2 regions of the Streptomyces sp. NPDC005811 genome follow, and region 2 is predicted to be linked to the other one. Evidence: riboswitches for the same ligand, from Rfam matches in the RefSeq annotation. Region 2 holds a riboswitch; the other holds the start of a gene.
What was found. A riboswitch is a leader RNA that binds a small molecule or an ion and turns the genes downstream of it on or off. The one in region 2 is predicted to bind cobalamin.

Region 1 (7,209 bases), on a different contig from region 2:
CCGCAACCGTGCGAAACCTTCTGGTGCGGGGCATGCTCGCCGGCCTCGCGGCCGGCGTGCTCGCCCTCGTCGTCGCCTACTTCCTGGGCGAGCCGAACGTCGACAGCGCCATCGGCTTCGAGGAAGCCCACGCCCCCGCCCACGAGCACGAGGTCGAACTCGTCTCCCGCTCCCTGCAGTCCACCGCCGGTCTCGCCACCGGCGTCCTCGTCTACGGGGTCGCCTTCGGCGGCATCGCCGCCCTCGCCTACTGCTTCGCCCTCGGCCGGGTCGGCCGCTTCGGCCCGCGGGCCACGGCGCTGCTGCTGTCCGGGGCCGCGCTGCTGGCCGTGTACGTCGTGCCGTTCCTGAAGTACCCGGCCAACCCGCCGGCCGTCGGCGACCACGACACGATCGCCAAACGGACCACCCTGTTCTTCCTGATGATGCTGCTCGGTGTGCTCCTCGCGATCGCCGCGGTGATCGCCGGGAAGCGGCTCGCGCCGAGGCTCGGCACCTGGTACGCCACCGTCGTCGCCGTTCTCGGTTTCGTCACCCTGATCGGTCTGGCGTACGCGTTCCTGCCCGCGATCAACGAAGTACCGGCGGACTTCCCGGCCACCCTGCTGTGGCGGTTCCGGCTGTCCACCCTCGCCCTGCAGATCACGCTGTGGACGGGCTTCGGCCTCGTCTTCGGCGAACTGGCCGAACGGCTCCTGAACCCCAAGCCCGTGCAGGCGCCGGCGCGGGCGGCGGTGACCGTCCCGCAGTGACGGTCCCGCAGTGAGCCGACCGGAATGACACCAGGGCCCCCGGATCCGTCCGGGGGCCCTGTCATGCGCGGTCGTCCGTCTCCTCGCCGACCGGGTCCAGGGGCTGCCCGAGCCGCACGTTCCACCGCCCCGCGCGCCCGCTGACCGAGGTGGCTGTCAGCGGCGGCACGTCGAGCCGCCAGAAGGCCGCGAGCGGCGCACCCAGCACGTGGACCACCACGGCCCGGACGATCTCCGGCTCGACCACCGCGACCGTGTGACCGTCCGTCCCGGCCGCCGCCCGCAGCCAGCGGCCGACCCGGGCGCACAGGTCCGCCACCGACTCCCCGCCGTGCGGCGCCGCGTCGGGATCGGCGAGCCAGCGGCCCACCTCCTGCGGCTCGGCGGAGCCGACCTCGGCGAGGGTCAGACCTCGCCAGCGCCCCATGTCCAGCCCGGCCAGTTCCGGCTCCTCGGTCCCGTCGAGACCGAGGGCGGCCGCCGTCTCCCGGCAGCGCACACTCGGGGAGAGCAGGACCCGTACGGCGGCGGGCAGCGACCCGGCGGCGGCCCGCGCCCGGGCCGTCCCGCCCGCGTCGAGCGAGCCCCCGTCGTCGAAGCGGGCCCGGCGCAGGGAGTCGTTCATCGCGGGCGGGACGAAGGTGACGCGGCTGGTCACGTGACAGTTCCTTCTGGAGTGGGCAGCGTGCCCAGGAAGCGTATGTGCGGGCGGTCCCCGGGGGCGGTCCGGGTGACGGCGGCGCGGACGCCGTACACCTCGGCGATCAGCTCCTCGGTGAGGACCTCCTCCGGGGTGCCGCCCGCGACCACACGGCCGCGCCGCAGCACGAGCAGCCGGTCGCAGTACATCGCGGCCAGGTTGAGGTCGTGCAGGGCGACCACGCTGGTCAGCCGGAGTTCGGTGATCAGGTCCAGCAGGGCGAGCTGATGCTGGATGTCGAGGTGGTTGGTGGGTTCGTCCAGCAGGAGTTCCCGGGGCTGCTGGGCGAGGGCGCGGGCGATCTGGACGCGCTGGCGCTCCCCGCCGGACAGGGTCCGCCAGGGGCGGGCGGCCTTGTCGGCCAGACCGGTGCGGGCCAGCGCGGAACGGACGGCCTCCTCGTCCTCGGCGGAGGCGGGCGCCCAGGCCCTGCGGTGCGGGACCCGGCCGAGGCGTACGACGTCGAGGACGGTCAACGCGACCTGGGTGTCCGCCTGCTGCTCGACCACGGCCACCCGCCGGGCGACGGCACGGCGCCCCACCCGCTCCAACGGGCGCCCGTCGAGCGTGACGGCGCCGGAGGCCGGGGCGAGGACACCGGCGAGCAGCCGCAGCAGGGTCGACTTGCCGGAGCCGTTCGGGCCGAGCAGCCCGGTGACGGTCCCGGGGCGCGGGGCGAGGCTCACCCCGTCCAGGATGAGGGTCCCGTCGGCCGACCGGCTGACGCGGTCGGCGCGCAGGCCGTCGTCGGCGAGGTCGGGGCCGCTCATCGGGTGTCCCTGCCCCGGTAGAGGACCAGGACGAACGCCGGGACGCCGATCAGCGAGGTCATCACGCCCACCGGCACCTCCTGCGGGTCCAGCAGGGTGCGGGCCAGGGTGTCGACCCAGACCAGGAACACCGCCCCGGCCAGCGCGGTCGCCGGCAGCAGCCGGGTGTGCCCGGGACCCGTCAGCGCACGGGCGGCGTGCGGCAGCACCAGCCCGACGAAGCCGATCGCCCCCGCCGAGCCGACCAGCACCGCCGTCAGCAGCGCGGTGACGCACAGCAGCACCAGCCGGGTACGGGCCACGCGCACCCCCAGCGTGGCGGCCGCGTCCTGCCCGAACGCGAAGGCGTCCAGCGTGCGGGCGTACCCCAGACACACGGGCAGCGCCGCCGCCAGCACCGCCAGACACAGGCCGACGTCCGTCCAGTCGGCCCCGCCGAGCGAGCCGAGCAGCCAGAACAGCACCCCGCGCGTGGTCTCCGCGTCGGCCGCCGTCATCACCACGAAGGAGGTGACCGCCGAGAACAACTGCATCGCGGCGACCCCGGCCAGCACCACCCGGTCCGTGGTGCCCCCGAGGCCGTGACTGAGCATCAGCACCAGCACGAACGACACCACCGCGCCCACGAACGCCCCGCCCGACACCGACACGGCCCCGCCGCCGACCCCGAGCACCACGACCACGACCGCACCGGTCGAGGCCCCCGAGGAGACCCCCAGGACGAACGGGTCGGCAAGGGGATTGCGCAACAGCGACTGCAGGACCGCGCCGCACACGGCCAGCCCGGCCCCGCACACCGCCGCGAGCAGGGTGCGCGGCAGCCGCAGATTCCATACGATCCCGTCCCGGATCGGCGACAACCGCCCCTGTCCCCAGCCGAGATGGGCCGCCACCGTCGCCCATACGTCACCGACGGCGATGTCCGCCGGGCCGATGGTGATCGCCACCGCGACGGAGCCGCCGAGCAGCGCGAGCCCGGCCGCCCACAACAGCGCGCGCCGCAGCACCACCGGGACCGCGGCCGAGGCCTGCGGGACCGCCGCCGTCGGGACGTCGCTCACCCCGCGAGGCCGTACGCGCGCAGCGCCGCCGCCACCTTCTCCACGCCCTCCACGGTCCGGATCGTCGGGTTCATGGCCTGCCCGGACAGCAGCACGTACCGTTTCTTCCGCACGGCGGTCATGGTCCTGGTGACGGGATCGGACTCCAGGAACGCGATCTTCTTCGCCGCGGTCTCGGCGGTCTGCTGCCGGCGGGTCAGATCGCCGACGACGAGGACGTCGGGGTCGCGGTCGGCGACGGTCTCCCAGCCGGCCTGGGGCCACTCCTCGTGGGTGTCGGCGAAGGCGTTCTCCGCCCCGACCTCCCGGGTGATCACGCCGGGCGCGCCGCAGCAGCCCGCCAGGTAGGGGGACCGGGAGTTGGCGAACCAGTACAGGACGGTGACGCCCCGGGCGTCCAGGCCCGAGGTGGCCTTGCCGAGCCGCCCCTTCAGCTCGGCGACGAGCGCACGGCCGCGCTCCTCGACGCCGAAGATCCGCGCCAGGTCGGTGACCTCGCCGTAGATCGCGTCCATGGTGAGCGGCTCGGTGCGCGAGCCGTCGCCGTCGCCGCTGTTGTCCTTGCCGACGCAGTCGGCGGGGGAGAGGTACGTGGGCACGCCGAGCTTGTCGAACCGCTCGCGGGTGGCGACCCCGCCGGTGCCGAGGGTGGAGGCGAAGGAGGCGGCGACGAAGTCGGGTTCGGCGTCCAGCACCTTCTCGAAGGAGGGGGCGTCGTCGGCCAGCCGCCGTACCTTCGCGGCGGACTTCTCCAGCCCCTCGGCCACCGGGTCGGTCCAGGTGGCGGTGCCCGCCATCCGGTCGGCGAGGCCGAGGGAGAGCATGATCTCGGTGGTGCCCTGGTTGAGGGAGACGGCCCGCCGCGGAGGACTGTCCACGCGCACCTTCTCCCCGCAGTTGTCGAGGGTGACGGGATACCCGGCCGCGGTGTCCTCGGCGGCGGAACCGCCGGAACCGCCGGAACCGGCCGAACCGGCGCATCCGGTCAGCAGCAGGGCGCCGGCCAGGAGCAGGGGGAGGGTGGGACGGACGGGGCGTGCGAGCGGCACGGAACATCCTTCGGCGTCGAGGGCTCATGCGCGAAGCCCGGTCGTGCGGTTGCTCCCCCGGCGTCCTTGCGCCGCCGGAGGCCGCCAGCAGGTCTTCGGACTCGGGGTCACCCGGACGGGGCGCCTTCCCGGACCGTTCGCCGTCCAGTGGCCGTTGCCCCGCCCGTCGCCCTCACCGCTGCGCGTCAGCTCCGGATTCGCACCGGATTCCCTGACCCGTCGTGCGTACGCGTACGCACAGGGGTACGACTGGCTTCGGCAAGCTACCACAGGGCCGACGGACGGTCCCACGTCGCTGATCAGCCGCATGTGCAAGCTATGAGGGCTTCTTCACATGGCACAAGCTGGCTGTGGCGCGACATATGAATGGAATATGCGTTTGTGCGCATCCCCGGCGCGGGTACGGTCACCCGGGAGGTGGTGGCCCATGAGCCGAGGCGCGGGGCACGGCGCGGAACTCCTGCTCGCCGGTGATCTGGCCCGGCCGGCCCGGCTCACCGTGGCCGATCTGCTGACCTGGCCCCAGCGGCGGGCGGCGGTCAGCTTCGAGTGCGCCACGAGCGGTGTCCAGCACCACCGGTTCACCGGACCGCTCCTGCACGACGTGCTGTCGGCGGCCCGGCCCGGCTTCGATCCCGCCCGGCGCAAGGACCGGCTGCGGTTCCTGATCGCCGTGCACGGGGCGGACGGCCATCACGCCGTGCTGTCGTGGGCCGAGATCGACCCCGACTTCGGCAACGCCGCCGTGCTGCTGGCCACCACCATCGACGACACCCCGCTCGACGGGGCCGGACCCCAGCTGGTCCTGCCCCAGGACCGCTGCGGCGCCCGGCACATCAGCGGGATCGACACGATCCGCGTGGACGGCGGCTACACCCCCTGGAACTGAACGCGAAGGGCGCCCGGGACAAGGCCCGGGCGCCCTCGCTCACTTCAGGGTCGGTTCAGGATCAGACCAGGTCGAACCGGTCCAGGTCCGAGACCTTGGCCCAGGCCGCGACGAAGTCCTTCACGAACTTCTCCTTCGCGTCGTCGCTCGCGTAGACCTCGGCGAGGGCGCGCAGCTCGGAGTTGGAGCCGAAGACCAGGTCGGCACGGGTGCCGGTCCACTTCAGGTTGCCCGCGTCGTCACGGCCCTCGAAGGTGTGCTGGTCCTCCGAGGTGGACTTCCAGGTCGTGCCCAGCTCGAGCAGGTTGACGAAGAAGTCGTTGGTCAGGACGCCCGGGGTGTCGGTGAACACACCGTGCTTGGAGCCGCCGCTGTTGGCGCCGAGGACGCGCAGACCGCCGACGAGGACGGTCGTCTCGGGGGCGCTCAGGGTGAGCAGGTTCGCCTTGTCGAGCAGCAGGTACTCGGCCGGCAGGCGGGTGCCCTTGCCGGTGTAGTTGCGGAAGCCGTCCCAGGTCGGCTCCAGCGCGGCGAACGACTCGGCGTCCGTGTGCTCGTCGGTCGCGTCGACACGGCCCGGCGTGAAGGGGACCTCCACGTCGACGCCGGCGTCCTTGGCGGCCTTCTCGACCGCGGCGGCACCGCCGAGGACGATCAGGTCGGCCACGGAGACCTTCTTGGCGCCGGTGTTGAACTCGGCCTGGACGCCCTCGATGACGCTGAGGACGTGACGCAGCTCGTCGGGGTTGTTGGCCTCCCAGGAGCGCTGCGGCTCCAGGCGGATCCGGGCGCCGTTGGCGCCGCCGCGCTTGTCGCTGCCGCGGAAGGTGGAGGCCGACGCCCAGGCGGTGGAGACCAGCTGGGAGACGGTCAGACCGGAGGCGAGCAGCTTGGCCTTGAGGGCCGTGACGTCGGCCGCGTCGATGGCCTCGCCCTCGGCCTCGGGCAGCGGGTCCTGCCAGATCAGGGTCTCCGCGGGGACCTCGGCGCCGAGGTACAGCGACTTCGGGCCCATGTCACGGTGGGTCAGCTTGAACCAGGCGCGGGCGAACGCGTCGGCGAACTCGGCCGGGTTCTCGTAGAAGCGGCGCGAGATCTGCTCGTAGACCGGGTCGAAGCGCAGCGACAGGTCGGTGGTGAGCATGGTCGGCAGCTGCTTCTTCGACGCGTCGTGCGCGTCGGGGATGATCGCCTCGGCGTCCTTGGCGACCCACTGCTTGGCGCCGGCCGGGGACTCGGTCAGCTCCCACTCGTACTCGAACAGGTTCTTGAAGAACCCGTTGCCCCACTGGGTCGGCGTGGCGGTCCAGGTGACCTCCAGGCCGGAGGTGATGGCGTCGCCGCCCTTGCCGGAGCCGTAGGTGCTGGCCCAGCCGAGGCCCTGCGCCTCGATCGGGGCGGCCTCGGGCTCGGCGCCCACGTTCTCCGCCGGGCCGGCGCCGTGGGTCTTGCCGAAGGTGTGGCCACCGGCGATGAGGGCGACGGTCTCCTCGTCGTTCATCGCCATGCGGCGGAACGTCTCACGGATGTCGCGGGCCGCGGCGATCGGGTCCGGGTTGCCGTTGGGGCCCTCGGGGTTGACGTAGATGAGACCCATCTGGACCGCGCCGAGCGGGTTCTCCAGGTCGCGGTCGCCGCTGTAGCGCTGGTCGTCCAGCCAGACCTTCTCGGGACCCCAGTAGACGTCCTCCTCGGCCTCCCAGACGTCGGCGCGGCCGCCGCCGAAGCCGAAGGTCTCGAAGCCCATCTGCTCCAGGGCCACGTTGCCGGTCAGGATCATCAGGTCGGCCCAGGACAGCGCCTGGCCGTACTTCTTCTTCACGGGCCACAGCAGACGGCGGGCCTTGTCCAGGTTGCCGTTGTCCGGCCAGCTGTTCAGCGGCGCGAAGCGCTGCTGGCCGGCGCCCGCGCCGCCGCGGCCGTCGGAGATGCGGTAGGTGCCCGCGCTGTGCCAGGCCATACGGACCATCAGCGGGCCGTAGTTGCCG
Region 2 (7,902 bases):
AGACGGGACGGCAGCCCAGCAGCGCCAGGATCTCGGCGATGTCGTCGCCCTGGGTGCGCATCGCGGACGTGCCCCACACCGTCAGGCCGACGGACTTCGGGTACGCGCCGGTGTCCTGGAGGTAGCGCTGCACCAGCGAGTCCGCGAGCGCCTGCCCGACCTCCCAGCTCAGCCGGGACGGAATGGCCTTGGGGTCGACCGAGTAGAAGTTCCGGCCGGTGGGCAGGACGTTGACCAGGCCACGGGTCGGGGAGCCCGACGGACCCGCCGGGACGTATCCGCCGTCCAGCGCCTTCAGGATGTGCCCGATCTCGTCCGTGGTCCGGGCGAGACGCGGGACGACCTCGGTGCCCGCGAACTCCAGCACCGCGACCGCGTCCGGGAGTTCGGTGCCGAGCACCTCGCGCACGAGCGCACGGCTCTCGCCGGCCGCCCAGTCCCGCGCCTCCATGCCCTCCGCGAACCGCCGGCACAGCTGCTCCAGCAGGTCGATCGCGTCGGCCGCCGTGCGCGACGGCCCCTCGACGAGCTCCGTCAGCTCCACCGGCACCTTCACCGGCGCGCCCGGCTCCGCCAGCAACTCCTTCTCGACCAGCCCGAAATGAGAGGCCAGCGCGGCGCGCAGCCCCGGCAGCGCGTTCGCCTGCCCGCCCCACACCTGCGAAGCCCTCAGCACGGCGAGCACCAGGTTCACCCGTGCCTCGCCGACCGGGCCGCCGCCCAGGATGTGCAGCCCGTCGCGGATCTGCACGTCCTTGATCTCGCACAGATAGCCGTCGATGTGCATGACGAACTCGTCGAAGTCGTCCTCGTCCGGCTGTTCGTCGACATGCAGGTCGTGGTGGAGCTCGGCCGCCTTCACCAGCGTCCAGATCTGCGCCCGCACCGCCGGGGCCTTCGTCGGGTCGAGGTCGGAGACCAGCGCGTACTCGTCGAGGAGCTGCTCCAGCTTCGCCAGGTCGCCGTAGGTGTCCGCCCGGGCCATCGGCGGCACCAGATGGTCGACGACGGTGGCGTGCCCCCGCCGCTTGGCCTGGGTGCCCTCGCCGGGGTCGTTGACGATGAAGGGGTAGATCAGCGGCAGATCGCCGAGGACCGCGTCCGGGGCGCAGCCGGGGCCGAGCCCGAGCCCCTTGCCGGGCAGCCACTCCATCGTGCCGTGCTTGCCCATGTGCACGATCGCGTCGGCACCGAAGCTGTTCTCCAGCCACCGGTAGGCGGCCATGTAGTGGTGCGACGGCGGCATGTCCGGGTCGTGGTAGATCGCGATCGGGTTCTCGCCGAAGCCGCGCGGCGGCTGGATCATCACGACGACGTTCCCGAACTGCAGCGACGCGAGCACGATGTCGTCGCCGTCGACGTACAGCGAGCCCGGGGGCTCGCCCCACGCCTCCAGCATCCCGTCCCGCAGCTCGGGGTGGAGCGTGTCGAACCACGCCTGATAGTCGGCGAGCGGCACCCGCGCGGGCGCGGCGGCCAGCTGGTCCTCGGTGAGCCACTCGACGTCGTGACCACCGGCCTCGATGAGCCGGTGGATCAACTCGTCGCCGTTGTCGGGGTATGCGGTGAGCGCGTATCCGGCGTCGCGGAGCGCGTCCAGCACGCGTACCGCCGAAGCGGGCGTGTCGAGCCCGACCGCGTTGCCGACCCGCGAGTGCTTGGTCGGGTACGCGGTGAAGACGAGCGCCAGCTTCTTGTCGGCGTTCGGCTTGTGCTTCAACTGCGCGTGCCGTACGGCGATTCCGGCGACCCGCGCGGCCCGCTCGGGGTCGGCGGCGTACACCGGAACGTCGTCCGGCCCCTGCTCCTTGAAGGAGAACGGCACGGTGATGAGCCGGCCGTCGAACTCCGGGATCGCGACCTGCATCGCCGCGTCCATGGGGGAGAGGGCGGCGTCGGACTCGTCCCAGGCCTGCCGCGAGGAGGTCAGGCACAGGCCCTGCAGCACGGGCACGTTCAGCTCGGCGAGCGCCCCGATGTCCCAGGCCTCCTCGTCGCCGCCCGCCGAGGCCTGCGAGGCGTGCGTGCCGCCCGCGGCGAGCACGGTGGCGACCAGGGCGTCCGTCCCGCCGAGGATCTCGTACAGCCCCGCGTCCGCCCCGCGCAGCGAACCGCAGTACACGGCGAGGGCGTTGGCCCCCCGTGCCTCGATCGCCTCGCACAGCGTGTCCACGAACGCGGTGTTGCCGCTCAGCTCGTGGGCCCGGTAGAAGAGCACGCCGACGGTCGGCCGGCCCGCCACCCGGGCACGCTCCCCGTGGACGCCGTACTCGGGCATCTTCCGCGGCTCGGCGAACCCCTCGCCGGTCAGCAGCACGGTGTCCGAGAGGAACCGGGCGAGTTCGGCGAGATTGTCGGGCCCGCCCTCGACCAGGTACCTGAGCGCCTCGGCCACCACACCGGCCGGCACCGACGACTCGGCCATCAGCTCGGCGTCCGGCACGCTCTCGCCGCCCAGCAGCACGGTCGGGATCCCGGACGCCTTCAGGACGGCCAGCCCGTCCTCCCAGGCCCGCTTGCCGCCGAGCAGCCGGACGACGGCGAGGTCGGCGCCGTCCAGGAGACCGGGCAGCTCGTCCGTGACGTCGACGCGGGTCGGGTTGCCGATCCGGTAGCCGACGCCGGTGGCGGCCCGGGCCGCCAGCAGATCGGTGTCGGCGGTCGACAACAACAACACAGTGCTCATGCGGGCGCTCCCGGTGGAATGAAAGGCAGTCCTTGCGGCGCGCCCGACTCGATGAGCCGCATCAGCGCGTCCGTGTCCGCGTGCTGTTCGATCAGATCGCCGAGCCGGTCGAGCTGCTCCTCGCGCAGCGCGGCGAACGAGGTGTCCGGGGCCGGTACGAACCGGCGGCCCGCGGCGGCCGCCACCTCGCGCAGGAAAGCCCGCCGGAACCCGTCGGACTCCAGCGAGCCGTGCCAGTGGGTGCCCCAGGTCTGCCCGACCCGGCAGCCGTCCAGGAAGGGTTCGCCACCGGTCACCTCGGCGACCCCGTGGTGGATCTCGTACCCCTCGACCCGCTCGCCGAGTGCCTCCCCCTCCGGCCGGGTGAGGATCTTCTCGGGGGCGAACCGAACCCTCAGGGGCAGCACCCCGAGACCCTCGACCCGCCCCCGCCGGCTCTCCACCTCGTCCTCGATGTGTTCACCGAGGATCTGGAAGCCGCCGCAGATGCCGAGGATCGGGCGTCCTTCCGCGGCTCTCGCGACGAGGGCGTCGGCGAGCCCGCGCTCGTGCAGCCACTCCAGCGCGCGGACGGTCCCGCGCGTCCCGGGGACGACGACGAGATCGGCGTCGGCCAGTTCCTCCGGCCGGTCTACGAACCGCACGACGACGCCGGGTTCGGCGGCGAGCGCGTCGGCATCGGTGAAGTTCGACATGAGCGGGACGGCGCACACGGCCACCCGCAGCACGTCCTCGCCGACCGGGGCGGAGGCCCGGGAGTTCCGGACCCCCAGCCCGTCCTCCTCGTCGATCCCGAGCCCGTGCCGGAACGGCAGCACGCCGTACGTCCGCCGCCCGGTGAGCCCGTGCAGCATGTCGAGGCCCGGTTCCAGGAGCGAGACGTCCCCGCGGAACTTGTTGACGAGGAACCCGGCGACGAGCGCCTGGTCCTCGGGGGAGAGCAGGGCGACGGTCCCGAAGAAGGAGGCGAAGACCCCGCCGCGGTCGATGTCGCCGACGACGAGGACGGGGAGCCCGGCGTTGCGGGCGATCCCCATGTTGACGATGTCGGTCCGCCGGAGATTGATCTCGGCGGGAGAACCGGCCCCCTCACAGATCACCGCGTCATACGTGCCCCGCAACTCGGCGAGACAGTCGAGCACGGTCCCGAGCAGTCTCTGCTGCCGCCCGCCGTGATAGCCGCGCGCGCTCAGCTCGCCCACCGGCTTGCCGAGCAGCACCACTTGACTGCTCTGCTCGCCGCCGGGCTTGAGCAGCACGGGATTCATCAGCGCGGTCGGCTCGACCCGGCAGGCCTGGGCCTGCATGGCCTGCGCCCGCCCGATCTCGGCGCCCTCCCGTGTCACGAAGGAGTTCAGCGACATGTTCTGCGCCTTGAAGGGCGCGACCTTGACGCCCTGGCGGACCAGCCACCGGCAGATCCCGGCCGTGACGACACTCTTGCCGGCGTCGGAGGTGGTGCCGGCGACGAGGAGACCCCCGCTCATGACCTGTGCCCCCTTGCGATGAGGCGCCCGGCGACACAGACGCCGAGCGCGAGCAGCCCGACGCGCCGGGAGAGCCGTACGGCCCGCTCGATGTCGCCCGTGGCGACGGCGCGTCCTTCCCCGTTGAGCACGGGCCGGTGCTCGACCCGGCCCCCGTACGACAGCGTCCCGCCCAGCCGCACCCCGAGGGCCCCCGCGAACGAGGCCTCGACGGGCCCGGCGTTGGGGCTGGGATGCCGGTCCGCGTCCTGCCGCCAGGCCCGTACGGCCCCGCGCGGATCGTCCCCGGCCAGCGTGGCGAGTACGGCGGTCAGCCGGGCCCCGGGCCAGCCGGCGAGGTCGTCGAGCCGGGCCGAGGCCCACCCGAACCGCCGGTACCGGGCGGAGCGGTGACCCACCATCGCGTCCAGGGTGTTGACGGCCCGGAACCCGAGCAGCCCCGGCACCCCGCCCAGCGCGCCCCACACCAGGGCCCCCACGACGGCGTCGGAGGTGTTCTCGGCGACGGACTCCACGACGGCCCGGGCGATCCCGTCGGCGTCGAGCGCCTGCGGGTCCCGCCCGCACAGATGCGGCAGCCGGGCCCGCGCCGCCTCGACGTCCCCCGCCTCCAGGGCCCGCCCGACGGTCCGGGCCTCACGGACGAGCGAGGTCCCGCCGACCACGGCCCAGGTGGCGGCGGCGGTCAGGGCGACGGAGGCGGCGGGGGAGCGGCGTACGGCCTTCTCGGCCACGGTCCCCAGCATGACCACCCCACCCGCGCACACGGCGGTGTGCAGGGTGCCGTGTCCCCGGTGGTCCCGCCACAGCAGCCGTTCCACGGCACCGGCGGCCCGCCCGAACGCGGCGACCGGATGCGCCCGGCGGGGATCGCCGAGGAGCAGGTCACCGAGGAGGCCGGCGGCGGCGCCGTACGCGAAGACGCGATCGGCTCGCATCGGCTCAGCCGGCCGTGGGGGCGGGCAGCGGTCCTGGGCTGTACCTGGGAGCCGGGCAGGCTCTCGAACGGCAGGCGAGCATGGCGGTATGTCCTCACTCAGGGTGTCCACGCCCTGGTTCGACGAGACGGCGGCGAGAGTTCCTGGCTCCCGGGGCTACCTACCCCGGTGACAGTGGCGGGACCGCGCCGGATTCTCACCGGCTTCCTCTTCTGCCGCCGTACATGGCCCCGGCAGTCCACCACGCCCCTGGAAGGGCCGTCAACTTGCCGTTGACCTGCGCGGGGAGAGTGTGCAGAACCCCACACGGGCCGGTGCGCGGGGGAGTCCGCGGGCGCACGAGAACGGGGTGCGGGACGGCGAACCGTCCCGCACCCCGGGGTGTCCTGCGGGTGGGTCAGACCACGATCAGTGAGATCCCGTACGCCACCGCCGCCGCGCAGGCCGCGAAGCACACGTACGCCCCCGTCACCGCGAGGCCGGCCGAGCCGCCCTCCGCGGTGGCCCGCTCCTGGCGGGACAGGCCCATGACGCCGAGGGTGAACAGGGCCACCAGGCCCACCGTGACCACGAGGCTGACGCCGAACACGGAGCCCAGGGCCGCCCAGTCGATGTCCATGCTGATTCTCTTCCTTCGTACCGGGTGTGCGTACCGGATGGGCGGGGCTCAGGCGGCCGGAGCCGTCGGCTCGGTCGTGGCGGTGGCGGTGGCCGTGGCGGCCGGGGACGGGATGGTGGCCGTCAGGTCCTCGGCGACCGTGCCCGCCGGGGGCGGGGTGACGGCCGCGATCGCCGTGGTGACCACACCGGCCGGTTCCTCGGTCGCGTTGACGTTCGAGGCGTCCACGACCTCGCGGCGGGAGATCTTCCAGATCGCGGCGCTGGAGGCGATCAGGAAGACCGCGACGACCGCGGTGCCCCAGTCGCCCAGGTCGGTGACCGACTCGGCCAGCGCGCCCACCAGGGCGGCCGCCGGGAGCGTCAGGCCCCAGGCCACGAACATCCGGGTCGCCGTCGACCAGCGGACCACACCGCCCTTGCGGCCCAGGCCCGCGCCCATCACCGAACCGGAGACGGAGTGCGTGGTGGAGAGGGAGAAGCCGAGGTGGGAGGAGGCCAGGATGACCGTCGCCGCGCTGGTCTGGGCGGCGAAGCCCTGCTGCGGCTGAAGGTCGGTCAGGCCCTTGCCCATGGTGCGGATGATGCGCCAGCCGCCGAGGTAGGTGCCGAGCGCGATCGCCAGGCCGGCGGAGAGGATCACCCAGGTGGGCGGGTCCGAGTCGGGGGCGACGGCGCCGCCCGCGACCAGGGCCAGGGTGATGATGCCCATCGTCTTCTGCGCGTCGTTCGTGCCGTGCGCCAGGGAGACCAGGCCGGCCGAGGCGATCTGGCCGGCGCGGTAGCCCTTCGCCGCGGCCTTGCCGTCGGCCTTCCTGCCCAGCGTGTAGGACAGCCGGGTCGCGAGCATCGCGGCGACGCCCGCCACGATCGGGGCCGCGACGGCCGGGATCAGGACCTTGGTGACCAGGGCGTCACCGTGCACCGCGCCCATGCCGGCCGAGGCGATGGTGGCGCCGATCAGGCCGCCCATGAGGGCGTGCGAGGAGCTGGAGGGCAGACCCACCAGCCAGGTCAGCAGGTTCCAGAGGATCGCGCCGACCAGGGCGGCGAAGATGACCTCGGGACGGATGCCGGTCTCGTCGACGAGACCCTTGGAGATCGTGTTCGCGACCTCCACCGAGAGGAAGGCGCCCACAAGGTTCAGCACGGCGGACATGGCCACCGCGACCTTGGGCTTGAGTGCACCGGTCGAGATGGTCGTGGCCATCGCGTTGGCGGTGTCGTGGAAACCGTTCGTGAAATCGAACGCGAGTGCGGTGACCACCACAATCGCGAGGATCAGCGAGAAGTTTTCCATTTACCCAGGCAATCGTTCGAAGTCATTGGTTCGTTGAAGTTAAGTAACCTGAATGAACGGAAGGTGAACTGGGATGGGCGTCAAGGTGTCTTGATGTGGGCGTCGTCACTATGTTCGCCTGCCGACCCCGGTATGGCCGGGCCGCGGCGCCCGCCGGGGAGACTCTTGTCACTCGGTGGCAGGATCGGGGCATGGGCGAACAGCTGAGCGACGAACGACAGGCTTGGACGGCACTCGTGGCGACGGCCCGCCGCACCGTCACCGACGGCCTGGTCGTCGGCACCTCCGGCAACGTCTCCGTACGGGTCGGCGACACCGTGCTCGTCACCCCTTCGGGCGTGCCCTACGACCGCCTCACCCCCGACGACATCACCGGCGTCGACCTCGCCGGCCGCCAGGTCCGCGGCACCCTGGTCCCGACCAGCGAGCTGCCCCTGCACCTCGCCGTGTACGGCCACACCGACGCCCGCGCGATCGTCCACACCCACGCCGTGCACGCCACCGCCGTCTCGACCCTCGTCACCGAGCTCCCGACCGTCCACTACATGGCCGGCGCCCTCGGCGGCCCCGTCCGGGTCGCCCCCTACGCGACGTACGGCACCGAGGAGTTGGCCGCGCACGCGCTGCGCGCCCTGACCGACCGCACCGGCTGCCTCCTTCAGAACCACGGCACCCTCACCTACGGCGCCACCCTCGACGAGGCGTTCGACCGAACGGCCCAGCTGGAATGGATGTGCCACCTCTGGCTCACCGCATCCTCGGTCCCCGGCCACACCCCGACCCTCCTGACAAGGGCCCAGGTGACAGAGGCAGCCACCCGCCTACGGGGCTACGGCCAACGCTGACGCCCGGTCACGGCCGACAGCGGCCTCC

Region 1: linked by a shared signal. The riboswitch ahead of ABZ490_RS15835 (ABC transporter substrate-binding protein) and the one ahead of ABZ490_RS24720 (cobalamin biosynthesis protein) in region 2 are both predicted to bind cobalamin.

Annotation. Positions count from the first base shown of each region.
Region 1 is NZ_JBEXXK010000013.1:25,041-32,249, reverse strand. It holds gene ABZ490_RS15855 (CbtA family protein) at 1-752, shown strand, start outside; gene ABZ490_RS15850 (histidine phosphatase family protein) at 814-1,410, opposite strand; gene ABZ490_RS15845 (ABC transporter ATP-binding protein) at 1,407-2,222, opposite strand; gene ABZ490_RS15840 (iron chelate uptake ABC transporter family permease subunit) at 2,219-3,229, opposite strand; gene ABZ490_RS15835 (ABC transporter substrate-binding protein) at 3,280-4,332, opposite strand; cobalamin riboswitch at 4,401-4,601, opposite strand; gene ABZ490_RS15830 (molybdopterin-dependent oxidoreductase) at 4,760-5,221, shown strand; gene katG (catalase/peroxidase HPI) at 5,283-7,209, opposite strand, start outside.
Region 2 is NZ_JBEXXK010000023.1:63,384-71,285, reverse strand. It holds gene cobN (cobaltochelatase subunit CobN) at 1-2,686, opposite strand, end outside; gene ABZ490_RS24725 (cobyric acid synthase) at 2,683-4,173, opposite strand; gene ABZ490_RS24720 (cobalamin biosynthesis protein) at 4,170-5,111, opposite strand; cobalamin riboswitch at 5,228-5,370, opposite strand; gene ABZ490_RS24715 (hypothetical protein) at 5,509-5,730, opposite strand; gene ABZ490_RS24710 (inorganic phosphate transporter) at 5,779-7,029, opposite strand; gene ABZ490_RS24705 (class II aldolase/adducin family protein) at 7,221-7,874, shown strand.